Linked DNA regions of Luteolibacter yonseiensis. Each later gene encodes a partner of the first gene's protein in a complex. Links are inferred from orthologs where the notes say so. Each region holds a gene or a part of one and is shown on either strand. Other genes may lie near its edges.

Region 1 (3,199 bases):
ATTTGCCCGGGAGACGGAGGCAGGCCGGTGAGATCAAGATGAAGGCGGCGGTAGAAGCGTCCCGCGTCTTCGGGAGGATTCGGCGTGAGTCCCGACTTCCTAAGCTTTTCCGCGACGAAATGGTCGATGGGATTTGCCGACCGGTTGTTTCCCACGGCCGGAACATCAGGTCTCCTCACCGGTGAAAACGACCAGTGGGATTCATATTCCGCACCCTGTTCGATCCATCGCTCGATCACGGCGATGTCCTCCGGTTTCATCGCCTTGTGGCTTTCCGGTGGCGGCATGATGGAGTCCGGGTTCTTGTCATGGAGCCTCCTGACGAGTTCGGATTCTCCGGGCCTGCCCTTGAGGATCACCGGAACGCCGCCTTCTCTTGGCAAAAAAGCGTCCTCCCCCCGGTCCAGGCGCAGCGGTTCCTTCTTTGGCTCGCGGGTTCCCGAATCCGGTCCATGACAATGGTAGCAGTATTCGGAGAGAATCGGCTGGACATGCTGGTTGAAGGAAACTTTTCCGACCCCGGCATCTGTCTGGGAATCAGGGGATTCCCCGGCCCTGCCCGAATCATAGACGGCGAATGTTCCGGCGGCCAGCAACGGGATGATGCGGGCGGCATATCTGAAATAGGGCTTCATGAATGGATCGAGGATGAACACCCGCGCTACCGGGAAGCGGCGATGCCGCCGGGGTGTGGTCGGAAGGTGGGATCGTTTGCTGGCGGGTGTGGGCATGTGATCATTTAGCACCTGCTAACCAGCTTCAGGGAAAAGCAGGATCGCCGGACAGTTACTAGCGAATGGGAGGCGGGATTTCAATTTCCGGCTTATTTCCTTTTCAACCTGCCCTCCGCCGGTTCGTGCCGGGGATTCCCGGGTCGATTTTTATTTTGTAACTTCGAAGCATTCCGAACATTCTCCGTTTTTTCCACAACGTGAAACAGTCCTCTAAACTCTTTGGTACCGACGGCATCCGTGGCCGTGTTAACGAATTTCCAATCACCGCCGAGGTCGCGCTGCGCATGGGCAAGGCGGTGGCGAACGTGCTCCGCTCGTCAGGGCGCAGCAGGAACCGGGTCCTCATCGGCAAGGACACCCGGATTTCCGGTTACATGTTGGAAACCGCGATCACCAGCGGCCTTGTATCGATGGGGATGGACGTCTATCTCGTGGGACCGCTCCCGACTCCCGCTGTCGCGCATCTGACGAAATCCATGGGGGCCGCCGCCGGGATCATGATCACTGCCTCGCACAATCCCTATGAGGACAACGGCATGAAAATCTTCGGGCCGGACGGCTACAAGCTTTCCGATGATCTGGAGAGCCTTATCGAAGGCCACATCCTCGGTGACGTGCCGGAGTCCGCGCCGCTGCCTCCCGCGAACATCGGCAAGGCCCACCGCATTGATGACGCGCGTGGCCGCTACATCGAATTCGCGAAGAACACCGCCGACAATCTCTCGCTGCACGGGATGAAGATCGTCATCGACTGCGGTCACGGCGCCGCCTACTTCATCGCTCCTCTCATTTTCAAGGAACTCGGTGCCGAGGTCATCGTCATGGCGAACCAGCCCGATGGCATCAACATCAACGATGGCTGTGGCGCGCTTCACCCGGAGGCCGCCGGCGAACTTGTCCGCAAGCACAACGCCGACCTCGGCATCTCATTCGACGGCGACGCCGACCGTGTCATTTTCACGGATGCCAACGGCCAGGTCGTCAGTGGCGACCGCATTCTAGGTCTTTGCGCCGTCAGTTTGAAAGAACACGGCAAACTCAAGCACGACACGCTCGTCGCCACCGTGATGAGCAACCTCGGCCTCATCGAAGCCATGAAAAAGAACGGCATCCACGTCGAGACCGCCGCCGTCGGCGACCGCAACGTCATCGAGTGCATGAGGAAGAATGGTTATAACTTCGGTGGAGAGAATTCCGGCCACCTCATCTTCGGAGATCACGTCACCACCGGTGACGGCATCCTCAGCGCGCTCCAGGTCCTGCGCATGATGATCGAACGCAAGGCCACGCTGGCCCAGCTCGCGGCCATCATGCACGAGTATCCCACCCAGCTTGCGAACCTGCCGGTGCCGGCCAAGCCGCCGCTCGAGACATTGCCCAAACTCCAGGAACTCATGTCGCAGGCCACCGCGGCGTTTGGCGAGAGCGGCCGCCACCTCATCCGTTATTCCGGCACCGAGAACAAGATCCGCGTCCTCGTCGAACATCGCGAACTTTCCGAAGTGCGGGCGTGGACCGACAGGTTCACCGCCGCCATCCGCGAGGAAATCGGTTGAACGGGTGGAGGAAGAGAAGGGGAGCCACGGAATACCGGGAACACACGGAAGTGGAAGAACGGCATCAAAATTTCCGAAATGTGATTGCCCTGAACTCTTGGTTTCCGTGTATTCGGTATATTCCGTGGTTCCTGTTTCCGAGCCGTTCCTGAAGTCCTTTTTTCCATGTACTCCGATCCCTCCGACTGTGCCCCGCTTTCCCTCACCCGGCAGATCTCCGAGTTTCCCATAGGAAACATTCCGTTGAGCGAACATCATCGCCGCGTGGTTGCTGATGCACCGGTCGGCGTGCATCCATCCGCATGGATCGAGCCTTCCGAACTCGCGGAGTTTCTTTCTTCAGGCAAAGCCTCTCTGGTGGATGTCTCCGGCCAGCCTCTCGCGTGGAAGGGAAGCGAACCCGGCACGGATGAGACCTTCGCCGCGACAACATCGTTCCTGATCCGTTTCCCATGGGATGTGCTGCGTGCGAACGAACTGTTCGTTTCGGCGCTTACGGGGAGTTCCGTCCACGGTGATATCCACCCGTCAGCGGTCATCGAGGGAAACATCCACCTCGGAGTCGGAACCCGCATCCTGCCCGGTGTTTTCATCGAAGGAAACGTCGTCATCGGCGACAACTGCAAGATAGGTCCGAACTGCTACATCCGTGGAAACACCAGCATCGGCGACAAATGCCACATCGGCCAGTCCGTCGAGATCAAGAACTGCCTGATCCTCTCCCATACCAACGTCGGCCATCTCTCCTACATCGGCGACTCGGTGCTGGGAGAAAAGGTCAACCTGGGTGCCGGCACCACCACCTCCAACCTGCGCCACGACGGGAAAAATCATCGCTCGACCGTCGATGGAGAGCTCATCGATACCGGCCGCCGCAAGTTCGGTGCGATCATCGGTGACGGCGTCCAC
Region 2 (3,177 bases), 560 kb from region 1 along the record:
CCCTTCCATCGACCACCATGAGCAACGAGATCGACGCCTATGATTACCAACGCTACGCCATCCTGTTTGTGGATGACGAGGCAAACACCCGTAAGTACTTTCGCCGCCTTTTCGGCGAGAAGTTCAGAATTCTGGAAGCGGAGGATGGCGTTGAGGCTCTGACGGTTTTCCGCCAGCATGCGAACGACATCGGCATCATTGTGACGGACCAGCGCATGCCGAACGAGACCGGGGTGGGCTTCCTCTCGAAAATCGCGGATCAATATCCCGACATCATCAAGATCCTCTCCACCGCGTATTCGGATATCGATGCCGCGATCGGTTCCGTGAACCAAGGGGGGATTTTCCGCTACATGACCAAGCCGTGGGACATCCCTCAGCTTGAGGTCACGCTCCGCCGTGCGATGGAGTTCTTCACGGTCAAACGCGAGCGTGACGCGCTGTTGGGTGCGAAGATGCAGGCCATGGGCAACGTCCTGCTTTCCAGCCGTCTGGCGTCGTTCGCCCTGGCGCCTGTCTGTGCGGGCATCCAGGTGAACCGCGCGGCGGAGGCCATCGCCTCCTTCGTACAGACGGGGGTCGCGGGCCGTCGGACCGGATCGGACGGAGATTCCGCCCTCCGCTCGCCTGATTGGACGAAACTTCATGCCAAGCAGGTGCAACTGGCTGGTTCCATCGAGACCCAGCTTCCTCCGGCCTTGAACGGAGATCTCTCCGCGAGAACCTCGGCACTCGTCGCCGCGCTCGAGGCGGCCGGAGCCACCGGTCTGACCAGCGAAGCAAACGGCAATGCCACCCGCCTCGCCGGAAATGTCGATCCGACACCGGTGTTGCTGGATGCGTTGTTGGGCAGGAACGAAGACGCGGCGGTGGCCACGGCCGCGGTACGCGTGCTTTGCGCCTACATCGCCGTTTACGATGCCGGTGGTGTGGTGCGCCGGAGCCGTGGCGAGGGTTTGCTGCTCGATATCACCCTTTCGACGGCCGCGCCAAAACCGACGGGACCCGGCACAGAGGCCGCCAAGTGGTTGATCGATGACGACCTGCTGATCTCAGCGGCGCTCGGTCTCCTTTGACCTCATTGACGGGACGTTTTGAAAAGCGCTGGAACGGTCTCCGTTTCAGCGCTTCTTGTTGGTCTCCTCGCCATCCTCGGATTCCTTCACGACTTTCGCCCTGGGAGCGTTTGCGAAGGAGTCGCCACCCAGGGCGAGATGTTCCTTAATCAGAAACCATATCGCTGTCGCCAGAAGTAGAGAGAGGATCTTTGCGACCCAGTTGTGGAGCAGGTTCAGTTTCATTGTTGGATTTCCCCGAGATGAAGATTTCCGCGAGTTTTTCGCGGAATTGTTTTTCAGTGAGATTGCGCTGGATGACACCATTTTCGCAAATCGAGATACCACCGGTTTCTTCGCTCACCGCCACCGCGATGGCGTCCGTGCGCTCCGTGAGGCCGATGGCGGCGCGGTGTCGCAGGCCGGTCGAACGATCCTGCATCTGTCTTTCGGTGACGGGGAAGACACAGGCGGCCCCGGCGACGCGGTCGTCGGCGATGATCATTCCTCCGTCGTGAAGCGGGGCTTTCGGATAAAAAACAGCCATCGCGAGTTCGGGAGAGAATTGCGCGTCCAGCACGACTCCGCTGTCGAGGTAGTCTTTAAGACGGATCCCACGCTGGATGGCGAACAGGGCGCCGACTCTTTTTTTCGACAGGTTGATGACGGCATCCGCGAAGCGTTCGACGAAAGCCAGACGGCGTTTGTTCGAAAATGAGAACAGCCGGTTGCTGCCGAGCCGTGCCAGACCGGTCCTTAGTTCCGGTTGGAAAATCACGATCAGGGCGAATGCCAGGATCGCGGCCGCACGGGTGATGATCCACTGGATGACTTCGAATTGGAACAGCGTCGAAACCAAGGTCAGAACCACAAGGATGGTGCCGAGTCCGACGAGGATCTGCGCGCCACGGGTGGCGCGGAACGCGCGGTAGATCTGATAAATGCAGGTGGCGAGAAGCAGGATCTCGATCCCGTGTCTCCAGTGGTCTTGTAGAAATTTTAAGAGCATCCCATTTCTGTCGTCGCGAACGATACACCGCAACGTGGCAGCGAGGCAATCCCAGAAATCCGCGGCGGTTATTTCAATGAGGGGCCTTGCAGGATGGTATTGGCAGTCGAAGGGGGACTGGTCTGTCCGGACAGATCCCGGGTGAGAATGAATTCGGCAGGAATGGTGCCGGGGGCTCCCAGGCTGAAGTCAAACGCCTCGGACCTGCGGTTGTTCGACTTTGGAAGCCGCCCGACCAAAATCGGCTGTTCACCAGGGTCCGGCTTGAACCAAAGGATGTAGGGTTTCTCGTCGGTGGTGGGTGGCAGGTCCCTGACGTAGAGCGTGCCATCGCCGATCGCCGCATCGTAAATCGGAATGGCGGAAGGTTCGGTGGTCATGGATGCGAGCGACTGGGTGCTTCCGGCGGAGACTCCGTCCGAAGAGGAATCCAGATTGGAGGCCGCGGCGAGCGCGTCGCCCAGCATGGCGGTCAGCGGCGGTGCCTCCGTTTCCTTGACCAGCGCCATGCCGCGGCGTGGAGGGGTCATCCGGATGACGATGGGCCACACCATGTCAGGCACCACTTCAAGCCGCTCCCGGTCCCGTTCCTGGAGATTTTCCACCTGATCCCGCAGGACCTCGATCTCCTGGATCAGTCGCTTGGTCTCCACCCTTACGATAGGGAGGGGATGTTCGATGGAAGCTGCGGTCGGGAGACCGGTCGCCTCCGAAACCTCGTTTGCGATGAGTCCGACATTTTCCGAACTTTTTGCGATGAGATCGTCGGCCGGCGGCCTGACTTCCAGCGATGGCTGGGCGACCGCCGGCACCGGGTTGGATACCGCGTTGTGGGCGACGTGACTTTCTCCGTTGGGACGGTCATGGAGGATCAAAACACCGCACAGGACGACGGCTGCGGCCCAACCGGAAATACCCAGCCAGTTCGTACGACGCGTGGCTCCGATGCCCAGACGCAGCTGCAGGCTCTCCAACTGGCCCGCGCGTGGAGCGACGGGTGGGGTGGTTGCGGCAGCGATCGCCGCGGTGAGGCTCTCCATCTCGCGATAGGCATTTTTCAGCCCCGGATCCTGCCGCATCGCCGCGTCGAATGCCGCGGTTTCATCCGCATCC

Evidence for each region.
Region 2: the proteins of glmM (region 1) and cdaA are in contact, whole or in part, in a crystal structure (PDB 7OJS), measured with the Bacillus subtilis proteins. The link is inferred for Luteolibacter yonseiensis from one-to-one orthologs.

The regions. Positions count from the first base shown.
Region 1 is NZ_JAENIK010000012.1:717,221-720,419, reverse strand. Bases 235-3,110 are described here. They hold glmM (phosphoglucosamine mutase), read left to right. Parts: upstream 235-931; coding sequence 932-2,290; downstream 2,291-3,110. Other genes in these bases: JIN84_RS18745 (hypothetical protein), read left to right, coding at 2,456-3,110; JIN84_RS18755 (DUF1553 domain-containing protein), read right to left, coding at 235-635. Also shown: more of JIN84_RS18755, read right to left, coding at 1-234; more of JIN84_RS18745, read left to right, coding at 3,111-3,199. UniProt on the Bacillus subtilis protein: Catalyzes the conversion of glucosamine-6-phosphate to glucosamine-1-phosphate. Glucosamine-1-phosphate is used for cell wall biosynthesis.
Region 2 is NZ_JAENIK010000012.1:153,926-157,102, forward strand. What follows is about bases 144-2,997. They hold cdaA (diadenylate cyclase CdaA), read right to left. Parts: upstream 2,065-2,997; coding sequence 1,222-2,064; downstream 144-1,221. Other genes in these bases: JIN84_RS16470 (response regulator), read left to right, coding at 144-1,076; JIN84_RS16480 (hypothetical protein), read right to left, coding at 2,133-2,997. Outside these bases: more of JIN84_RS16470, read left to right, coding at 18-143; more of JIN84_RS16480, read right to left, coding at 2,998-3,177. UniProt on the Bacillus subtilis protein: One of 3 paralogous diadenylate cyclases (DAC) in this bacteria, catalyzing the condensation of 2 ATP molecules into cyclic di-AMP (c-di-AMP). Upon expression in E.coli leads to c-di-AMP synthesis.